DNA from 4 places in the Oceanobacillus sp. FSL K6-2867 genome. Region 2 is predicted to be linked to each of the others. Evidence: riboswitches for the same ligand, from Rfam matches in the RefSeq annotation. Region 2 holds a riboswitch; each other region holds the start of a gene.

Region 1 (3,110 bases), 1.5 Mb from region 2:
TGCTGCATCAATCTCAATAACGTCTGAAATCGATCCATCCAAAATACCACGACATGCATCACATTCATTACATGGTTCCTTGACTGGTGCATGCTCACAGTTGATTGTCTGGGCAAAAATTTTGGCAGCACTTGTCTTCCCTGTCCCTCTTGGTCCAGAGAATAAATAGGCATGCGAAAATTTATCTTGTACAATCGCATTCTGCAGTGTTCTTGTAATATGTGTTTGTCCTACGACGTCCTCAAAGGTTCTTGGACGCCAAACGCGATATAAAGCTTGATAGCTCATAATACAGATTCCCCTCTATGATCTATTTCTAATTATACCCGATTTTAGGGGTGAATGTGAACCATAAGCAGACGAAATATATTTTTTTAAAAAGTCATCTGGTATTACTGTCACATTTCGTTTATAAGTAGGTTGATTAGAAAGTTTTGCGGAATAAAAAATCAGGGTGGATTTTATATACCACCCTGATTTTTTATTTAAACAGACGCCGAGTCTCTTGCTTTTCCGAAAGCCATGTTTCAAACGTATAGGACATCTCCCAGAATGCGAGCTCATATTCTTTCGCAATAATAAATTGCTTTTTGATTTTCCGTTTTTCTGTTTCGCTTGCTTTTTCTGCTAATTCATCAAGCAGGTCAATCATCTCTTGTGTGGATTCCTGGAACCACTCACTCGCATATGTGTTTAGCCAATTTTGGTAAATTTCCTCTTTCGGTTTTGCTTCCTTATAAGTAAAGCCAATATCTGCATATAACCAGTAACATGGCAGCATTGCAGCTATAATTTGAGACAGGCTTCCAGACAGTGATGCTCGGTATAAATGCGATGTATACGCATATGCAGTCGGTGCAGGCTTAAAATTCTCTATTTCCGCATCTGTAATCTGTAAAATTTCTGCATGCTCCTTATGCACGGTTAATTCTGCTTCAGCTGTCTTCTTTGCTTTTTCAGCCAGTTTGGCAGCAACATGAAAGTCATCTGAATGTGCAGCGGCAAATGCGTGCACCTTACCGTAATGCTTCAGATAATAAATATCCTGCAAAATATAATTTTTGAATATTTCCAATGGCAAATCGCCACGTACAATCCCTTGTACGAATGGATGATTTAGACTTAGTTCCCAACTCTGTTTTGTTGCCTCTCGCAATGATTCTGAAAAACGCATAATAATTACTCCTCCCTGTATTTACCTTTGTATGAACACTAAAAAACCACCCCGAAATGGAGTGGTTTTATATACAGCTACAGAATATGTATAAGTCACCAGCTCCACTTCCCTACGCTGGTACTAACCAGTTCAGGTTCAAAGGGATAAAGAAATGTATCTTATCTCAGCCAAATGGCACCCCTAGTGGATTTTTATTTATTCTGATTCTATCTTATTTCATTTTTTCATAAAAGTAAAACTATTTACATGAAATGTGTTTCATCGCATTAAAAAACACCCTTCAAAACGTTTGAAGGGTGTTTGATTGAATTATGTAGCCGTGCACCCACTTTCGATGTGACGACCCTATGCGTTACTTAAGTTCATGGCTCGGCCTAGGCTTCCCCACGGCACACAGAAGGTTCCACTTACTGCTGCTTCCTTCCGGACCTGACAGGGTTCGTGGGTTCCTGTTGCGTAGGACCCGGACGTCAACACCAATCCCTTAAGGCAGACCATAAAATCGCCACACCTAGAGTGGGAATTCAGCCTCGCTATAGCGGATTGCGAGTACAGGGCACCGCTACCTCCCCGCTTAGCACGGTAGTTACCATTATAACGACTAAAACGACAAAATGCAACACCAAGGTTACCGACTATTTTTTCCTTTTGCGAAGTGCACGAAAGAAATCTTTAAGCAATGCAGCACACTCTGTTTGTAAAACACCTGACGTTAATTCAACCTGATGATTAAAACGGGGTTCATTCAATAAATTCATTAATGTACCTGCACAGCCAGCCTTGGGATCTGCTGCTCCGTACACAACACGCTTAATTCGTGACTGGACAATAGCGCCTGCACACATCGGGCATGGCTCTAATGTAACGTAAAGGGTGCAATCCTCCAGTCGCCAGCTGCCTATTTTTCCATTTGCTTCCTGTATAATAACGAGTTCAGCGTGGGATAATGTCGTTTGTGAGGTTTCCCGCAAGTTATGACCTCTTGCAATAATTTCATCGTTATATACAATAACCGCACCAATTGGAACCTCATTTAATACAGATGCTTTTTTTGCCTCTTCAATTGCCGCTTCCATAAATTTTACATCATTCATATTATCACAACGCCTTGTTTTAAAGTTTGAAACAATCCGAAACGGGGAAATACTATTAAGTAGTCTATACCGAATATAAGGAGACCTATAAATGGATACATCACTTAATAACACTGCCGTATTATTTATCGATATTATCAACGATTTTGACTTTGATGGCGGTGATGATTTATATCGAAATACGAAGGCAATTCTGCCAAACCTCATTAAGCTGAAGAAATTTGCTAAAGAAAATGGCCTGCCTACTATTTATGTTAATGATCATTACGGTTTATGGCAAGCAGACTTTCATAAAATTATCGAAAACTGTAAGAATGATCGGAGCAGGGGTATTATCGAGGCACTCGCTCCCGAGGAAGATGATTACTTCCTGATTAAACCACAGCATTCTGCCTTTTTCCAGACCCCCCTCCAATCCTTGCTTACAGATTTAAATCGAAGTCACCTTTTAATGGCCGGAATTGCGGGAGATATTTGCATTCTTTTTACTGCAAAGGATGCATATATGTACCAGCTTGGGATGCATGTTCCAGCAAATTGTATGGCATCCGAAACAAAGGAGAATAATGACTACGCATTATATTTGATCCGTTCTGTGATGAAAGCGAATATCGACCCACTTTAAGTCATATCGACGTCCTCCTTCACATAAGTTGAAATGAGAAATTGTTTTGAAGGAGGAAGTTTTCTTGCAAATTCATGTTGTAGCAGAAGGAGATACGCTGGCTTCAATCGCTAATACATACAATACAACTGCTGTCGCCATTACGAATGCCAATGAGCTGGACGCTCCTGATGATCTCGTCATCGGGCAAGCGCTTGTTATCCCAATCATTGGT
Region 2 (3,110 bases):
GACAACGATGACAGGGTTTAATCATATTTATCTGAAAGATTGGAAAAAGATATCAGCCCGAACAATAGAGGTTACAAAAAAAATGTCTCCTTATTATGCAAGTTTACTTGAGATTAACAGTAATGAAGAAATGATTCACCTGAAACGGATTCGTACAGATGAAGGTGAACCTGTAATTTATTTGGAGCACTTTTCGCATCCTGATTTATCAATTGAGATGTTTCAAAAAGACCCTTCTTTTATTTCGATTGATCAGCTATTAAAAGATGAAAAGGGTATTATATTTACAACTATAAATGAGTATATAGAGGCTATTTCAGCAGATTCTCAATTAGCAGAACATCTGCAAGTCGATAAAGGGCAGTCTATTCTAAAAAGTACAAGGGTTTCTTATGATAATAGATCTGTTCCCTTAGACGTAACAATTATTTATCTTAGATCAGAAAAATGGAAATATGCAATAGAATTTAACCGAAGGATACAGTGATAACGGTCTACCTAGCAAGATTTAAATACTAAAATGAGGAAAAAAATATATCTTGAGATCATTTGTCGAAACTTCGAGTCAAATGGTTTACTTCAAGCCGTTTAAGCATTATCATTTAGTAGAGAGAAAGTGATGTATGCAAAGTAAGGAGGTAAACTATTAATGGCTTTTGTAATACTGGATCCATGTGGACCGGAAAAGGCAGCAGAATGCGTAAGTGTCTGCCCGGTTGATTGTATAGAAGAAGGACCAGATCAGTTCTATATTGACCCTGATATTTGCATTGACTGTGGTGCATGTAAAGCAGTTTGTCCAGTTTCAGCGATCGAGGAAGAATACGATTTGACTCCTGATCAAGAAGTATTTTTAGAAAAGGCGGAGGAATTTTTCGCAAATAGATAGATTTATTGGACAGAAGACGAAAAGTTCCAGAACAATTGTCTATCTGTCCGACCAGCAGTGCTGTTAAATTGGTAAAGCTAAATATGATGTATTAAATTAATCATCCCCGCTAGTTACAGCAGCAAGATTGCGAAGTGTTCCAGTGGGGATGTTATTTGTATTTAGTGAGAAAATTATGTAGCAATATGTTAAGTAATGTACAATGTTAGAGATGCATTTCATTAAAAGATTGATTCTCATTCAGCTTTTGAAGCATACCAACTTCATGTTCACTGCTTCTATCGCAAAGAAGACCATTATCTGCTCTAATTAAGTTTATTGCATCCATAACTTCATGTTGCCGGGTGTCATTCCTTTTCTTCGATTGAAGTGATATCTTACTTGACAGAAGCGATATGCCCATCATTTCATTGTGTTTTTCCAATGACTGATCCAATAGTCTTAACTTATCTGTCTGTTCTTGACCCATTTAATTCTCGTCGTTGTGACGAGATTATAACTTACATTTATATTTTATCTTCATTTTTAACTTCTTCTGCTAAATTACTGGCAATCCAACGCTTTGCTGTTGTTTCATCAATTTCATATACTTTGCCTGCTCGCAGCAATTCACCATGATAGGCTGTCTGTACATTCATTTTTACCTTCATTATTTAGGACCTCTTTCTATTTTTTTCTAGTTTTAGTATACATGAAAATGGTGTTTTTTTGGTTTAAAAATAAAAAAAGTTAGATTGCTGTGTCAAAGCTAGCCTGCAATTCGACTTTAACCTTTATTATTTGAAAAATCCACCCTTTGCAAATTTTTTTATTTGTGGTAAAGTAATGATAAGTAAATACGTAGCGTTATTCACTAGGGGAACCCTTGATAAGGGCTGAGAAAAAAGTAGTTACTTTGAAACCCTCAAAACCTGAACAGGCTAGCACCTGCGTAGGAATGTGGCAAGGGCGAATTGTATTGTTAATTTCATTATACAAATACGATACCACTTTCTATGCAGAAAAGTGGTTTTTTTGTGTACATAAAAATTGTAATTGCATGGTCGGTTAATGATTTCTGTACTATGTCTGAAAGAAAGGGTGATTTGGATGAAGTTAATTGCTGTAACCGGAGACAGCATGACTGTTGATAAGCTAGCCGATACTATTGCAGCCATCAAGGACAAGATCGATTTCCTTCAAATTCGTGAAAAATCAAAAACAGCTCGTGAAATTTTTCAGCTGCTGGACTATTTGCGAATGAATGGTGTCAATAAAGAAAAAATAATCCTAAATGATCGGCTTGATATTGCACTCCTTAGAGATATTCCGAATCTTCATCTGCCAGAGCATGGATTACCAGTAAAAATAGTCAAGGAACAATATCCGCATCTAAGGGTTGGCTGCAGTGTTCATTCATTCGAAAAAGCGAAAGAAGCTGAAGCGGATGGGGCGGATTATGTAATATATGGTCATTGTTTTGAGACAAGCAGTAAAAGCGGAATACCTCCGAATGGGATTTTGCCAATTGAACAAATGAAAAGAAAACTCCACATCCCTGTTTATGGCATTGGAGGAATTTCATTAAATGAGGTGTCATTAATGAAACAGTCAAAAGCAGATGGGATTGCAATTATGTCCGGCATTTTCCATGCGGATGCACCAAGCGTGATGGCAAAAAAATATAGGGAGGCAATTTCAAAATGAAACAGCATTATGAAGCAGTTGTAATAGGCGGTGGTATTATTGGGTGTTCAATAGCCTACTATTTAGCAAAAGAAAAGGTCGATGTTGCGTTATTTGAAAAAGGAAGAATTGGTTCGATGACTACAAGCGCTGCGGCTGGTATGCTCGGGGCTCATTCTGAAAGCAATGGCGAGGATGCGATGTTTTCGTTTGCCAGATCGAGTCAACAAGCATACTTTAGGTTGAAGGATGAGCTTTATCGATTAAGCGGCATTGATATTGGGTACAAAGAAGGTGGAATATTAAAGCTTGTATTTTCAGATACAGATAAGCATCAGCTTACTTCGCTTCTGAAGCAGCCAACTGCAGAATGGTTGAATGAGGAAGAAGTAAAGAAAAGGGAGCCAATGATTGCTCCAAATATATTAGGAGCAGCATATATAAAGGATGATGTGAGTATAATGCCGGATAAAACCTGTGAAAGCTTTGCTAAAAGTGCTCGAGCCCTTGGTGCATCCATTATTGAAAGCAATGATGTTTATCAAGTGGAAAAGAA
Region 3 (3,110 bases), 2.0 Mb from region 2:
TGCCATTACGGGAGCGCCGCCAAAGGCTAATAGACCATTTGCGGTAAAATTCATCACAACTTGGTTCGTTAAATGATGAATGAGTGGTGTCTTTTCCCGTACGCTTTTAATAATTTGTGAATTCATGTTTAGCACCTTCTTTCCGTATTGCCCAATGGTTTGTTGGACCACTTCCAGATCCAAGATCGAAGGAATGCTTAATTGCCGCAGTGACAAATTCCTTTCCATTTTTAACAGCGTCATACAAAGATAATCCTTTACTTAAATAGGCAGTAATTGCAGCTGCATACGTACAGCCAGTTCCATGCGTGTTTTTTGTATCAATTCGCTCTGCTGAGAAGCTGTGTATGTTTGAGCCGTCATACAGGAAATCAATTGCTTCGCCTTCTCTGTGCCCGCCTTTGATTAGGGCAGCGCCAACACCGAATTTCTTAACAAGCAGCTCTGCGGCCTGTTTCATATCAGCTGTTGTTTCAATCGGTTCTTCAATTAGAAATTCCGCTTCTGGAATATTTGGAGTTACAAGTGTGGTGAGTGGTAAAAGCTGCTTGCGTAAATAATCACGTGCCTCTTCTTCTATTAAAGCATCTCCACTCGTCGCAACCATAACAGGGTCCATGACATATGGAACTTGAAGGGCTGCTATTTTTTTCTGGATAACTTCCATCATATCTTGATTGGCGATCATTCCGGTTTTTAGTGCGTGAATAGGCATATCGGAAATCACGGAGTCCAGTTGCTGTTCAATAATTTTAAGTGGTACATGGTGAATTGCTTGAACACCTGTTGTATTCTGGGCTACAACCGAGGTAATAACGGACATTCCATAGCTTTGCAGCTCTTGGAATGTTTTTAAATCAGCGTGGATACCTGCTCCACCGCTTGGATCTGTTCCGGCAATTGTAAGTGCACATGCTACTTGTTTCATTGGTTATACACCGTCCTATTGAAAGATTTCTCACATGTAAGTGTTATTTTTATTAATCCTTGTATAAATCGTGCAATTTAATGACGAATTAAACGTTTACTTGCAACTCTTGAAACGATAAATAAGCCAATCAGGGAACCAGTAATACTACTAACTAAAAAAGGTGGGATAAAGGCAAATGCTCCGGCAGAGCTTCCCATAAAGATAGAAGCAAATGGTACAGCGAAAAGTGCACCGAAAATCCCGCTTCCAACGCCTTCGCCAACAGCAGCCAGTGCATTTTTTCCGGATTTTTTATAAAGGTAGCCTGCTAAAAAGGCACCAACCATTGCACCTGGAAATGCTAATAATGTACCTAGCCCGAGCATATTGCGAAGTAAGCTGATCATAAAAGCGATAACGACGGCTGGTCCTGGTCCGAGCGTAACTGCTGTCATGACATTAATTGCATGCTGAACAGGATAGGCTCTAGCGATTCCAGCGGGAAACCATAGCAATTGAGCAGTAATCGTGCCGATTGCAATAAATACAGCCATGGTAGTTAATAAACGTGTTCGATTCATCAGTTCCTCCATTTCTGGGGTAATACAAAAGGCAGTGATATAAATCAGTGCACTTCTGTACAGCAAGTCCTGGTCACTGAATTTTGGAATTCAGCTGCGGCCGCGTTGCTGGAATTGGACGCAAAAAAAGCTAGATCCATTGGGACCCAGCTTGATACGTGTGAAAAATAGTTTGGACATATGTCAGACTACTTCCCTCCGCTGGCATTAACCAGATCAGGTCCATAAGAGTCGGGAATTGGTACGCTTCCCTCTCAGCCCATATTTTGGGCACCCCTAGTAGTTTAAATAACGATATACATTTGAATTCAACTCTAAGCTTAACAAATTTTTTAACTTTTGTCATTATTAACATGGAAAACATGGTATAACTAATGTAGTCTGCTATACAGAAGAGTTATAAAAGTAACATACTGAATACTGTTATAAACAAATGTTTTACACAGTCAGTTGCCCATAGAGGATAATTACATCATCAATTCCTACATCCACAAAAGACGGAATAATGAAAGGCTGATAAAATGACAATTTTAACAATGAAAAATATAGAAAAACATGAAAAAGATACACAGCTGTTTTCCGCTTTTAATTTAGAAATTGCTGAAGGACATATTACAGCAATTTATTCATCACTAAATGTTCGGAGTACGCTTTTAAATATGATTCTTGGAAAAATCCCTGTGGTAAATGGGGAAATTCGGGTTAAAAATGTAACCATTGCAGAAGACAAACGGAGATTTTTGAACAACCTTGGCATTTGTTTTTTTGAAGAAGGGATGTATGAGAGATTAACGGTTTCTGAGTATTTACGTTTTTTTAATAAACTATATGAAGTGGAACTGGAGTTAGAACAAATTATCCATTTAACACAGCTGCAAGAAAAGAAGAATAAAAGAATTAGAGACTTAACATTTTCGGAGATGAAACGTGTGCAATATGGACGTTTACTAATTCAGGCACCTTCTTTATTTGTTTTTGAGGAGCCGGACTTGAATGTAGACATGGAAACAAAACGTGTATTTATTAATATCACGAGAAAAATACAAGAAATAGGCAAAAGCATACTTATATTAACTGGAAATATGGAGAGTGCTGTTACGGTCGCTGATTGTGTTTATCGGCTGGATGAAGATGGACTACGAATTATTGAGACAGAAACAGAGGAAGATGCAGCAGAAGAAAAGGATACAGAATTAATTCCAGCAGAAGAAACAGATAATGAGAAAGGTCCAAAGCCAATTCAATTGAATAAAATTCCAACGAAGGTCAATGACAAAATTGTTTTATTTGACCCACCCGAGATTGACTACATTGAGAGTAATGATGGTCAAGCAAATATTTACATAAAAGGAGAAGCATTTCCAAGCTCACTCACCTTAACCAATTTAGAAGACCGCTTGCAGCATTTTGGATTCTTCAGATGTCACCGATCCTATATTGTAAATTTACAGAAGGTTCGCGAGGTAATTACATGGACCCGAAATAGCTATAGTTTGATTTTGGATGATAAGGAAAAGTCACAAGTGCCACTTTCAAAAACAAAAATGGCAGAATTAAAAGATCTGCTCGGCCTTAAATAAGCTCCGTTCATTGGAAAAAGCGGAAAATCAAGGCTTACT
Region 4 (3,110 bases), 160 kb from region 2:
CTAATGGCAAACATTGCGCTTGTGATTAGTAATCATGAGACCGCACGTGAGATGGTAGAGTCGCTTGGAATTCCATTTTATTATATACCAGCGAATAAGGACATCCGTCATCAGGTGGAAGAAAAACAGAAGCAGCTGCTTGAACAATATGAAGTCGATTTAATTGTGCTTGCACGTTATATGCAGATTTTGACTCCAGAATTTGTGGGGCATTTTGAAAATCGTATTATCAATATCCATCATTCGTTTCTACCAGCATTTATTGGGGCGAAACCATATGAGCGCGCCTATCAGCGTGGTGTGAAAATGATTGGTGCCACATCCCACTATGTAACGAATGATTTGGATGAAGGCCCAATCATTGAACAGAATATAGGCAGAGTCGATCATCGTGATAACGGAGAAGATATGAAAAAAATTGGTCAATCCATTGAGCGAAGTGTACTAGCTCGAGCAGTAAAATGGCATCTCGAAGACCGCATTATTGTCTATAAAAATAAAACGATTGTATTTTAATCAAAGGACCAGCTCTGGTAAAAGAGCCGGCCTTTTTTTATAGCTTAATTTCGGATTGTAGATATTTATAAATCCGTACTAAGTGCCGTAGTATGAGCAAACTCAACCGCCACGAATTGCTGCCGGCGAATACATTCTCAGCCCCCTCTAGAAAGCTGCTCAGCAGACGTGTGTTGGAAAGTGACGGTTGTTTTGGATGAAACAACAGGAAGAATGAACCAAGAGAAGACTAGCGCGGATTGAGATAAGGAATTTTCGATTGAGGGCGTAAAAAGCTGGGGAAAGAGGCTGGGGAGAAGTTAAAATGTTGTGGAGTGGTTAGAGATTAGTAAACGGTTATATAATGAAGAGGGTAAAGTCTTGGATTACTAAATTTTGAAAATAGTAAGTGCTTTACAAGAAATTAAGCTTATGGTATCTTGAAGACAGAAAACTTCATCATTATTTTTACGCTAGGGGAGCTGTGAAAGCGGCTGAGAAGAACTGGTTTGTTCTGACCCTTTGAACCCGAACTAGATAATACTAGCGTGGGGAAGTGTAGTCAATCTGTATATCTTTTATAGATAATTAATACATACATGTAGACTGCATTCCCTGGGAATGTAGTTTTTTGTGTTGCAAATAGGGATTATAGAGCTCTCTATTTGTTTAACGAGGAAACGATCAAAAGAATAATGGATCCAAAGTTTTCTAACAAAACTTAAAGTGGAAATGAGGAGGAGTTTTACATGGTTAAGCATGCGTGTATAAAAAATGATATTGCGGGGGCAAGTTTTTCAATTCATCCGATGAGTGACCAGTTTGTAGAAATCATTAAAGGTGCTCTTGAAGAGGCAGATACGACGAAAGTTCATATGGATACAGATGATGTAACAACAACCGTAAGAGGCAAGCTCACACATGTTTTTGATGTGACAAAGGCAATATTTGTTCATGCAGCAAAGAGTGGGAAGCATGTTGCATTTGAAGCTACGTATTCATTAGGATGCCCTGGGGATTCAAAAGGGGAGGCTTATATGGCAGAAGATGAGATTCCGCTGAATGCAGAGCTTGTCAATATAAAGCAGCGCGTTGCGGCGAAATTTTCCTTGTATCCATTAGGGGGCGGTAATTATATGGATGTAATTTACAGTCAAATTGAGGCAATGAAGCAATATGTAGATGTTAGTCATGCTCATTATGCGACACGATTAGACGGTGAAGCGATTGCAATCTTTAATGGCCTGGGACAGGTTTTTAAAGCCACGGTTGAAGGTGGATCCAGTCATACTGTAATGACCGTATCAATGTCAGCAAACAGTCCTTCACATTCAGGAATTGATCGCGATGAATAATTGGCGTTTTAAAGAAATTGTTGTTTTATCCGCACTGTCTGTTGTTTTTGGTGTTGTATATTTAGCCTTTTTGCCGCTTGGAGCCGTCTTAGTTGGTTTCCTTGGCCCTATTGGCTATGATTTTATTTTTGGTATTTGGTTTATTGTTTCAATCATTGCTGCATACATTATTCGAAAGCCTGGAGCTGCATTTTTATCTGAAACGATTGCAGCTATGGTCGAAGTGTTAATCGGAAATGCTGTTGGTCCAATGCTTATTGTCACTGGAATGGTTCAAGGTATTGGTGCTGAAGCTGTATTTGCTGCAGCAAGATGGAAGAATTACTCGGTTTGGATACTGATGGCAGCGGGAATGGGATCAGCCATTACAAGCTTTATCTATGGTTATTTTATGAGCGGTTATGCCGCTTTAGCTACAGAATACGTTGTAGCGATGCTCATTGTCCGGCTGATCAGTGGAGCATTAATTGCTGGATTATTAGGAAAGGCATTAAGTGATGGTCTAGCTAAAACAGGGGTGTTATCAAGTTTTGCTTTAGGCAAAGAATATCGGAGGAAAAATGTGGCATGAGCAGGATGGTAGAAGTAAACCAATTCTATTTAAAATTTGAAGCGAATCCAGACAGATATACTTTATCTGATTTGAATTTCTGCTTGAATCATGGTGAAAGCTTATTGCTTCTCGGACCCAGTGGCTGCGGAAAAAGCACATTAACATATTGTCTGAACGGGCTGTACCCACGCGAACTAGATGGAGAGATGCGTGGAGAAATTGTTATTAATGGAAAACCAGCGACAGAATACCGACCAGGGGAAATTAGTCAACAGGTCGGAGTTGTTTTCCAGGATCCAGAGACACAATTTTGTATGCTTACTGTTGAAGATGAAGTAGCCTTTGGGTTAGAGAATATTGGCGTTCCACATGAAATAATGGAAGGGAAAATTAACCATGTTCTTGAAATGGTACAGTTGCTTGCATTTAAAAAATCTGCAATAAGCTCGCTTTCAGGAGGGCAGAAGCAAAGATTAGCACTTGCATGTATTCTTGCGTTAGAGCCTTCATTATTAATTTTAGATGAACCAACAGCCAACCTTGACCCAATTGCAAAGAAAGATGTTATTCATACCATCCAATCGATACAGGAAAAAACGAATTGTTCCCTTATTATAATTGAGCACCAGCTGGACGGCTGGACAGAACTTACAGAGCGTTGTCTTTTGCTGAATCGAAAGGGGATAATATTTTATGATGGCGATATA

The links. Region 2 has a riboswitch for thiamine pyrophosphate ahead of NSQ77_RS17070 (thiamine phosphate synthase). Riboswitches for the same ligand answer to the same signal wherever they lie in the genome.
Region 1: linked by a shared signal. The riboswitch ahead of tenA (thiaminase II) and the one ahead of NSQ77_RS17070 (thiamine phosphate synthase) in region 2 are both predicted to bind thiamine pyrophosphate.
Region 3: linked by a shared signal. The riboswitch ahead of thiW (energy coupling factor transporter S component ThiW) and the one ahead of NSQ77_RS17070 (thiamine phosphate synthase) in region 2 are both predicted to bind thiamine pyrophosphate.
Region 4: linked by a shared signal. The riboswitch ahead of NSQ77_RS16350 (YkoF family thiamine/hydroxymethylpyrimidine-binding protein) and the one ahead of NSQ77_RS17070 (thiamine phosphate synthase) in region 2 are both predicted to bind thiamine pyrophosphate.

The regions. Positions count from the first base shown of each region.
Region 1 covers NZ_CP150144.1:2,046,014-2,049,123, forward strand. The annotation lists gene dnaX (DNA polymerase III subunit gamma/tau) at 1-288, opposite strand, end outside; gene tenA (thiaminase II) at 482-1,174, opposite strand; TPP riboswitch at 1,267-1,369, opposite strand; RNA gene ffs (signal recognition particle sRNA large type) at 1,495-1,760, opposite strand; gene tadA (tRNA adenosine(34) deaminase TadA) at 1,813-2,271, opposite strand; gene NSQ77_RS10210 (isochorismatase family cysteine hydrolase) at 2,363-2,896, shown strand; gene NSQ77_RS10215 (glycoside hydrolase family 18 protein) at 2,961-3,110, shown strand, end outside.
Region 2 covers NZ_CP150144.1:3,541,025-3,544,134, forward strand. The annotation lists gene NSQ77_RS17050 (GntR family transcriptional regulator) at 1-487, shown strand, start outside; gene NSQ77_RS17055 (4Fe-4S binding protein) at 650-889, shown strand; gene NSQ77_RS17060 (hypothetical protein) at 1,095-1,358, opposite strand; gene NSQ77_RS17065 (hypothetical protein) at 1,396-1,539, opposite strand; TPP riboswitch at 1,735-1,844, shown strand; gene NSQ77_RS17070 (thiamine phosphate synthase) at 1,979-2,575, shown strand; gene thiO (glycine oxidase ThiO) at 2,572-3,110, shown strand, end outside.
Region 3 covers NZ_CP150144.1:1,568,924-1,572,033, reverse strand. The annotation lists gene thiM (hydroxyethylthiazole kinase) at 1-126, opposite strand, end outside; gene thiD (bifunctional hydroxymethylpyrimidine kinase/phosphomethylpyrimidine kinase) at 107-928, opposite strand; gene thiW (energy coupling factor transporter S component ThiW) at 1,006-1,491, opposite strand; TPP riboswitch at 1,668-1,779, opposite strand; gene NSQ77_RS07735 (LytTR family transcriptional regulator DNA-binding domain-containing protein) at 2,013-3,071, shown strand.
Region 4 covers NZ_CP150144.1:3,378,157-3,381,266, forward strand. The annotation lists gene purU (formyltetrahydrofolate deformylase) at 1-516, shown strand, start outside; TPP riboswitch at 961-1,067, shown strand; gene NSQ77_RS16350 (YkoF family thiamine/hydroxymethylpyrimidine-binding protein) at 1,245-1,850, shown strand; gene NSQ77_RS16355 (ECF transporter S component) at 1,843-2,421, shown strand; gene NSQ77_RS16360 (ABC transporter ATP-binding protein) at 2,418-3,110, shown strand, end outside.